DNA from 4 places in the Mesorhizobium sp. C268A genome. Region 1 is predicted to be linked to each of the others. Evidence: predicted binding sites of a transcription regulator. Region 1 holds the regulator's gene; each other region holds the start of a gene.

The links. The regulator PhoB, encoded in region 1, activates phosphate uptake and scavenging genes when phosphate is short. The targets are predictions, from matches to a motif close to TGTCATNNANCTGTCAT.
Region 2: NKL06_RS12650 (ceramide glucosyltransferase) is a predicted target of PhoB. The motif match lies at 878-894, and genes of this name have one in related genera.
Region 3: NKL06_RS27155 (bifunctional 2',3'-cyclic-nucleotide 2'-phosphodiesterase/3'-nucleotidase) is a predicted target of PhoB. The motif match lies at 1,212-1,228, and genes of this name have one in related genera.
Region 4: ppk2 (polyphosphate kinase 2) is a predicted target of PhoB. The motif match lies at 1,232-1,248, and genes of this name have one in related genera.

The regions. Positions count from the first base shown of each region.
Region 1 covers NZ_JAMYVX010000001.1:4,050,031-4,052,230, forward strand. Annotated here, with positions in the region: gene pstB (phosphate ABC transporter ATP-binding protein PstB) at 1-231, shown strand, start outside; gene phoU (phosphate signaling complex protein PhoU) at 273-977, shown strand; gene phoB (phosphate regulon transcriptional regulator PhoB) at 994-1,683, shown strand; gene NKL06_RS19775 (ROK family protein) at 1,714-2,200, opposite strand, start outside.
Region 2 covers NZ_JAMYVX010000001.1:2,607,652-2,609,851, reverse strand. Annotated here, with positions in the region: gene NKL06_RS12660 (Hsp33 family molecular chaperone) at 1-339, shown strand, start outside; gene apaG (Co2+/Mg2+ efflux facilitator ApaG/CorD) at 381-773, opposite strand; gene NKL06_RS12650 (ceramide glucosyltransferase) at 995-2,146, shown strand; gene NKL06_RS12645 (O-succinylhomoserine sulfhydrylase) at 2,158-2,200, opposite strand, start outside.
Region 3 covers NZ_JAMYVX010000003.1:65,859-68,058, forward strand. Annotated here, with positions in the region: gene NKL06_RS27155 (bifunctional 2',3'-cyclic-nucleotide 2'-phosphodiesterase/3'-nucleotidase) at 1-1,110, opposite strand, end outside; gene NKL06_RS27160 (NAD(P)/FAD-dependent oxidoreductase) at 1,252-2,200, opposite strand, start outside.
Region 4 covers NZ_JAMYVX010000001.1:491,280-493,479, forward strand. Annotated here, with positions in the region: gene NKL06_RS02535 (dihydrofolate reductase family protein) at 1-61, shown strand, start outside; gene ppk2 (polyphosphate kinase 2) at 251-1,171, opposite strand; gene NKL06_RS02545 (aldo/keto reductase) at 1,416-2,200, shown strand, end outside.

The DNA.
Region 1 (2,200 bases):
TCGGCGCTCGATCCGATCGCCACCGCCCGTGTCGAGGAGCTGATCGACGAACTGCGCCAGAACTACACGATCGTCATCGTCACCCACTCGATGCAGCAGGCGGCGCGCGTGTCGCAGCGTACAGCGATGTTCCATCTCGGCTATCTCGTCGAGGAGGGCGCCACCGACAAGATGTTCACCAACCCCGACGACAAGCGCACCCAAGACTACATTACCGGCCGCTTCGGCTGAGCCGTCCGGCGGGTGAATTTTCAGGCACGAGGACCAAGATCATGGGTGAACATACCGTCGCCTCCTTCGATGAAGAGCTCGGGCAGATCAGCAAGCTGATCCGCGACATGGGCGATCTGGCCGGCTCGATGGTCAGCGGCTCGACCAGGGCGCTGCTCAATTCGGACAATGCGCTGGCACAGCGTGTCGTTTCCGACGACGCCATCATGGATGCGCGCCAGCGCGAACTGGACGACCGCGCCATCACGCTGATCGCCAAGCGCCAGCCGATGGCCAACGATCTGCGCGCCGTGGTCGGCTCGATCCGCATGGCCGGCGACCTCGAGCGCATCGGCGATCTCGCCAAGAACATCGCCAAACGCGTCGGCACCGTGGGCTTGAGCGTCACGCCGCGCGACCTCTCGCACTCCATCGATGCCATGGCGCAACTGGTGCTGATCCAGGTGCAAGGCGTCGTCGAGGAATATGCCGCCACCGATGCGGCAGCGCTTGCAAAACTCAGGAATGACGACGAGCGCATCGACGTCAAATACACGTCCGTGTTTCGTGAGCTCTTGACCTACATGATGGAAGACCCTCGCAACATCACCGCCTGCACGCATCTCTTGTTCTGCGCCAAGAATCTTGAGCGCATCGGCGATCATGTCACCAACATCGCCGAAAATGCGTATTATGTGCTGACCGGCCAGCAATTGCCCGCCAATCGTCCGAAGCAGGACGAGACGGCGATGGCCACGCCGGCCTGATGAGGGTGAACTGCCTATGATCGCGCCACGCATCATGGTCGTGGAGGACGAGGAGCCGCTAGGCGTGCTCCTCCGCTACAACCTCGAATCCGAAGGCTATCAAGTCGAGGTGGTGACACGCGGCGACGAGGCCGAGATCCGCCTGCAGGAAAACGTGCCCGATCTCCTGGTGCTCGACTGGATGGTGCCCGCTGTTTCCGGCATCGAGCTCTGCCGGCGGCTTAGAGTGCGGCCCGAAACCGAGCGGCTGCCGATCATCATGCTGACCGCGCGCGGTGAGGAAAGCGATCGCGTGCGCGGCCTGTCCACCGGCGCCGACGACTATCTGGTCAAGCCATTCTCGACGCCGGAGTTCATGGCGCGCGTGAAGGCGCTGCTGCGCCGGGCCAAGCCGGAAGTGCTGTCCAGCGTGCTCAAGGTCGGCGACATCGTGCTCGACCGCGAGTCGCACCGTGTCTACCGCAAGAAGAGCGAGATCAGGCTCGGACCGACCGAGTTCCGGCTGCTCGAATTCATGATGCGCCATCCCGGCCGCGTGTTCTCGCGCAGCCAACTGCTCGACAATGTCTGGGGCGAGACGATCTATATAGACGAGCGAACCGTCGACGTGCATGTCGGGCGGCTGCGCAAGGCCGTCAACAACGGCCGCATGCCGGATGTCATCCGTACCATTCGCGGCGCCGGCTACGCGATCAGGGAAGACTAGGATCCTGCGCGTCGCGCCGTTGCCGGCCATTCACGCGACATGCTTGCCGGATTTGGGCTGAATACCCGGCGCAAAAATCTCCTGGTCGACGAAGCCGAGCGCGCGCGTGGCACAGCCTTCGCGGATCAGCGGCAGCTCGTTGGGCTCGGTGTCGAAGGAGATCGACTTCGAGTGCTGGCCGCCGGCGGTCTGGGCGATCGCTTCGCGCAATGCCGGTTCGATCAGGTCGAACGCGGCGGCGCTGACGCCGACCATGGCGACGGGGGCCGGGTCGATCAGCGCAAACAGGCTGCCGAGGCCGAAGCCGAGCGCCTCACCGGCCCTGCGATAGGCTTCGCGCTCCGGTCCGTCCGTCTCTCGCGCACGAGCGGCCAGCGCCCGCATATCAGCGTCGCCGATATCGACCGGCTCGGCATCCTCGCCCATCATTTTGGCGCTGCGCCAGATGGCGTAGTTTCCGGCATAGGCTTCCACGCAGCCGCGCCGCCCGCAGCGGCAGAGCGCGCCGCCCGGACGG
Region 2 (2,200 bases), 1.4 Mb from region 1:
GACGGCGATCCGCGTGACGTGACGCAGGAGCCGGCCGACAATTCGTGGCGCGAGCTGGTGGCGCTGCTCGGCACCATCGAGCCGACCGAGCTGATCGACCCGACCATCGGCGCCGAGCGGCTGCTCTACAGGCTGTTCCACGAACATGGCGTGCGCGTCTTCGGCGGCGTGCCGGTCGCCGACCAATGTTCCTGCTCAAGGGACAAGATACGCGGCATCCTCGAGGGGTTTTCCGCGCAGGAGATCAAGGACAGCACCGAAGATGGCGGCATCCACGTCGCCTGCGAGTTCTGCTCGAAGCAGTACGACTTCGACCCGGCGGAGTTTGCAACTCAGTAGCATCTCTTCCTTCTCCCCGTATAGTGACGGGGAGAAAACCCCTAATTCACCGTCCGTCGGGTCCCCGGCAGATCCAGCGAAAACGCGGGAATAGCGACGTCGAACGTCTCGCCCTTTTTGTTGCGCATGGTGTAGTGGCCGACCATGAAACCGGAGGGCGTCGAGAGCGGGCAGCCTGACGTGTATTGATAGCTGTCGCCGGGATTGAGCTCAGGCTGGTCGCCGACCACGCCGGCGCCGCGCACTTCCTCGACCCGGCCGCTGCCGTCGGTGATGTGCCAGTAACGCGCCATAAGCTGCACGAAATCGTCCGACTGGTTGTCGATCGTCACCTGGTAGCCCCAGACATAACGGTTCTCCGCCGGGTCCGAGCGGTCCTCCAGGTAGAACGGTCTGACCTGCACTTCGATGTTGCGCGTGACGGCGCGGTACATGGGCTGCTCCGGTTGCGCAGCAGGGAACATTTGTCGCGCCATGCGGTTTGATACGCGCAGAGCGGCATGTCCTGCCAGCCTCAAAGCGCAGTGCCGACAAACAATGTCATTTAAGTGACACATGACAATGTTGGTGTGCGCAAACCTTGCCGGCGACTCAAGGCCCATCTGTCGACTGACAAAGCAGCCGCGAGCGGCCTTTCCGGAGTGACCAGATCTCGATGGAACCAGCTCTCACAGCCGCCTTCGCTTCCTCCGCTTTGCTTCTTTCCAATCTCGCCAGCATCCTGCTTGCTTCGTCGAAACTGCAAGCGCGTCGCCTTATCCCTCCGCCGTCCGGCGAGCAGCCACCGGTCTCGATCGTCGTGCCGTCGCGCGGCGTGGAGCCGTTCACACAAGAGACGCTGCAGCGAGCCTTCTCGCTCGACTGGCCGCGCTACGAACTGATCTTCTGCGTCGCTCACGCCGACGATCCCGTCGTCAAACTGATAAACAGGGCGATCGTCCTGTTTCCCAACGTGCCGGCCCGGCTGCTGATCGGCGACGACCGCGTCAGCAGCAACCCGAAGCTCAACAACTGCGTCAAGGGCTGGGAAGCGGCGCGCTATCATTGGGTTATTCTGGCGGATTCCAACGTGCTGATGCCAAGGGATTACGTCCAGCACCTGATGGCGGCCTGGCGGACCAATACCGGGCTTATCTGCTCGACGCCGATCGGCTCTCGGCCGGATGGCTTTTGGGCCGAGGTCGAATGCGCGTTCCTCAACACGCTGCAGGCGCGCTGGCAATATGCCGGCGAGGCGCTCGGTCTCGGCTTTGCCCAGGGCAAGAGCATGCTGTGGAACAAGCCGATGCTCGATACCAATGGCGGTATCCGCGCGCTGGCCGCCGAGATCGCCGAGGATGCTGCTGCAACCAAGCTGGTCAACGGACTGGGCCTGCACGTCAATCTCGTTGCCTCGCCTTTCGAGCAACCACTGGGGCAGCGCCGACTTGCCGACATCTGGTCGCGCCAGGCGCGCTGGGCGCGGTTGCGCCGCGTCACCTTCCCACTGTTTTTCGCACCCGAGATCCTGACCGGCGTCGCCGTGCCGTTGGCGTTGGCGCTGGTGGCGGCCGCAAGTGCCGGCATCAGCCTGCCGGCCACGGTGATGGCCGTGCTGACGGCGGCCTACATTCCCGAATGCGCGCTGGCCGCGGCCAAGGGCTGGCATCTGTCGCTGCGCATGGTCCCGGCGATGATGGTCCGCGACATGATGCTTCCCGCCATCTGGGCGCGCGGCTGGCTGAGCGGCGCCGTCGACTGGCGCGGCAACACCATGACCATCGGCACCAAGACGGCCGAACTGGAAGAGGTTTCGTCGGGAGCGTGACGCCTCGCGGCCTATCCGGCTGCCTTCAGCGCCTGCGCAACGTCCTCCAGCAGA
Region 3 (2,200 bases), on a different contig from region 1:
GTCCGCCTTCAGCGCATCGACGACGCGCTGGTCGTCCGCCACCGTCGGCTTGTTTGCCTTGTCGACGCGCTGGTAGATCGGCCTTGCCTCCGATGTGGCCGAGGCTACGCGCCATTTCGATCCGTCCCGTTCCAGAAGCAGATCGATCAGTCCCATATGCGAGCCCCAGAAACCGCCCATCACGGCGGGCTTGCCCTGCAGCGTGCCTTTCTCGGTGTCGACGCCTTCGAGCGCCTGAAAATCCTTCTTGCCGGGGAAGACGAGATGCTGATGGCCGGTGAACACCGCATCGATGCCTTCGACGCCGGCGACGAAGAAGGAGGCGTTCTCCATGCCGTCGCCCTGCTTGATATCGATGCCGGAATGCGAGAGCGCGATGACGATGTCGGCGCCCTCCTCCTTGATCTGCGGCACCCATGCCCTGGCCGCCTCGACGATGTCGCGCGTCCTGACATTGCCTTCCAGGTTCTTCAGGTCCCAGACCATGATCTGCGGCGGCACAAAGCCGATGATGCCGATCTTGATCGGCTGCTCGGCGCCCGACCCGTCCTTGATCTTCTTGTCGAGGATGACATAGGGCTTGAGGTAGAGCTTGTCGTCGCGCGGTTTGGCGGCAAGCTCGGTGCCGCGGATCAGATTGGCGCAGACGAAGGGGAAATTGGCTCCGGCCAGCACCTTGTCGAGGAACGACAGGCCGTAATTGAACTCGTGATTGCCGAGCGTCGAGCATTCATAGCCCAGCAGGTTCATGCCCTTCATGATCGGATGCAGATCGCCTTCCTTGAGGCCCTTCTCATAGGCGATGTAATCGCCCATCGGATTGCCCTGCAAAAGATCGCCATTGTCGATCAGCATCGCATTGGTGGCTTCCTTGCGCACCGCCGCGATCAGTGAGGCCGTCCGTGACAGGCCCATCGTGTCGTTGGCTTTGTCGGCGTAGTAGTCGTAAGGCAGCACATTCACATGGATGTCGGTGGTCTCCATGATCCTCAGATGCGCCTGATTGGCCTGCGCGCGGGCGGAAAACGGATGGAGCATGATCAGCGCCCCGCTGGCGGCCGTACCGGCAAGAAAACTACGGCGGGAGACGGGGTAATTGAGATGCGGCATTGGTTTTCCTTCCCAGCGACGTGACAAGATCCCAGCCCCGGGCGGAAGCTTCGCGCCGAAAACCGGCCATGTCCATCGGGAAGTCAGTCGATCAGCAAAAGGTGACGGCTGGATGAATATCCTTGGCCGCGGTTGAGAACCTCAGCCCTTGTCATCGTCGCCCTGGGTGATCAGCCGCGCGCTGCGCTGGCCGGTGAAATAGATCCATAGCCAGCTAAGCGACACCGAGAGCCGGTTGCGGAAACCGATCAGGAAGTAGATATGCGCCACGCCCCACAGCCACCAGGCAAGCCATCCCGTGAGCTTGATCGAGCCGAAATCGATCGCGGCTGCCCACTTGCCGATCGTCGCCAGGTCGCCGGCATGTTTGTAGCGGAAAGGCCGCGGCGCGCCATCGCCGGCCAGCCGCGCCCTGATCGTCGCGGCGACATGCTTGCCCTCCTGCTTGGCCGAGGGCGCCACGCCGGGCACCGGTTTGCCGTCCGGCCGCAAGACATGCGCGGTGTCGCCGATGACGAAGATTTCAGGACTGTTCGGCACGGTCAGATCGGGCTCGACCATTACCCTGCCCGCCCGGTCCACCGGCGCGCCCAGCCACTCTCCCGCGGGTGAAGCCGCCACGCCGGCGGCCCACAGGATGGTTCGCGCCGGCAGATGCGTATCGCCAAAGACGACGCCTTCGGCATCGAGGCGCGTGACGGCGCGGCCAAGCTCGACCGTGACGCCCCGCCGCTCCAGCGCCTTGCGCGCATAGTCGGACAGCTTTGGCGCGAAATTGGCTAGGATCCTGTCTCCGGCCTCGACCAGCACCACACGCGCCTCACGCGTGTCGATGTTGCGGAATTCGCCGCGCAGCGTTTCATGCGCGAGTTCGACAATGGTGCCGGCAAGCTCCACGCCGGTCGGGCCGCCGCCGACGATGACCAGTGTCAGCAGTGCCTGGCGCTTGGCCGGATCGGTCTCGCGCTCGGCCTGCTCGAAGGCGAGCAGGATGCGCCGCCGAATGGTGGTTGCGTCTTCAAGCGTCTTCAGCCCGGGCGCGAAAGGCTCCCATTCGTCGTGGCCGAAATAAGCATGACGCGCGCCGGTG
Region 4 (2,200 bases), 3.6 Mb from region 1:
CCAGTGCACCGAGCAGGTGGCGACAGCGCTCGCCACGCATGTGACGATCAAGCGGGTGTAGTGGCGAAGTGATAGGCGCAGGCTTCTTTCTCCCCGTTCTACGGGGAGAAATGCCCGGCAGGCAATGAGGGGCAGCGCTGCTTTTGGAGGTTAGCAGCGTCCGACGGCTGTGAATTCGTCGATGCCGGCGCTGCCCCTCATCCGCCCTTCGGGCACCTTCTCCCCGTGAAACGGGGAGAAGGAGAAGTGCTCAATACTTCTCCGGCACGTAAAGCTCGCGCGGCAGGACCTGGCGCTCGTACTCCGGGTTGAACACCCGCTCGGGCAGCGTGATTTCTTCGTGCGGCACGTCCTCATAGGGCAGCTGTTTGAGGAGATGGTCGATGCAGTTCAGCCGCGCCCGCTTCTTGTCGTTGCCTTCGACGATGTACCACGGTGCCTCTGGGATGTTGGTGCGGGCAAACGTCTCTTCCTTGGCCTTGGTGTACTGCTCCCAGCGCACGCGCGACTGCAGGTCCATCGGCGACAGCTTCCACTGCTTCATCGGATCGTGGATGCGCATCATGAAGCGCATCTGCTGTTCCTCGTCGGTGATCGAGAACCAGTATTTGACCAGCGTGACGCCGGAGCGGACCAGCATGCGCTCGAACTCCGGCACATCGCGGAAGAACTCTTCGACCTGATCGGGTTCGGCAAAGCCCATCACCCGCTCGACGCCGGAGCGGTTGTACCAGGAGCGGTCGAACAGCACGATCTCGCCGCCGGCCGGCAGATGCGGCACGTAGCGCTGGAAATACCATTGTGACTTTTCGCGCTCGGTCGGCGCCGGCAGCGCCACGACGCGGCAGATGCGCGGGTTGAGGCGCTGGGTGATGCGCTTGATGACGCCGCCCTTGCCGGCGGAATCACGGCCCTCGAAAACCACCACCAGCTTCTTCTTGTGGTAGGCAACCCAGGACTGCAGCTTGATCAGTTCCGACTGCAAGCCGATCAGGTCGCGGAAATACTGCATGCGATCGATCGACGGCGGATGCGCGTTCTTGTAGATCTTGGCGATCTCCAGCGACAGCGCCGGCTCCGAGATTTCCAGCTCATAGTCCTCATCGAGCGTGTCGGCGAGTTCGGCTTCCAGCCAATCCCTGGCCGCAGAATTCTGCTTTAGCTCATTCATTTCCAATGCTCCGCTTGCCGGCTGACATGAAACCCTGAGCCGACTTGATATAGGCCGGCAATGACGGTTTTATTGCAAGCCGCCGGCCAGCCGGTCTTCACTGCAAAGCAGCGAGGCATTGCCGATCCAGCGCCCTGGCATGGCGACAAGCCGCTCAAATTGTCCTACAAATAGCGGACCCCTTCGGGCTTCCCCGCCCTTTCCTGCTAAAACCGCCTCCCCACCAAAACTACGAGGATCTGACATGGAATACCGCACGCTTGGCCGTTCCGGCTTGAAAGTTTCGGCGCTGACCTTGGGAACCATGACCTTCGGCGGCAGCGGGCCGTTCGCTGCCGTCGGCAATTCCGATCTCGCGGAGGCCTCGCGCATCATCGACACTTGCATCGATGCCGGCATCAATCTCATCGACACCGCCAATGTCTATTCGAACGGATTGTCGGAAGAGATCATCGGCGAGGCGCTCGGCGGCAAGCGCAAGAACGACGTGCTGATCGCCTCCAAGGCGCGCATGCGGATCGGCAAGGGCCCCAATGACGAAGGCCTGTCGCGCCATCATCTGATCCGCGAATGCGAGAAGAGCCTGAAGCGCCTCAGGACCGATGTCATCGACATCTATTTCCTGCACGAATGGGACGGCGCGACGCCGCTCGAGGAAACCATCTCCGCGCTCGACACGCTGGTTGCCCAGGGCAAGATCCGCTATGTCGGCTGCTCCAACTATTCCGGCTGGCAGGTCATGAAGGCGCTCGGCATCAGCGACAGCCAGCACCAGCCGCGCTTCATCACCCAGCAGATCCACTACACGCTGGAAGCACGCGAGGCCGAGTATGAGCTCTTGCCGATCTCGGTCGACCAGGGCCTTGGCGTCTTGGTGTGGAGCCCGCTCGCCGGCGGCCTGCTGTCGGGAAAATACCGCCGCGACAGTCCGACGGCGCGCCAGATCGGCGGTTGGTCGGAACCCCCGATCCGCGACGAGGACCGGCTGTGGCGGATTGTCGACGTGCTGGTCGATATCGGTGCGGCACG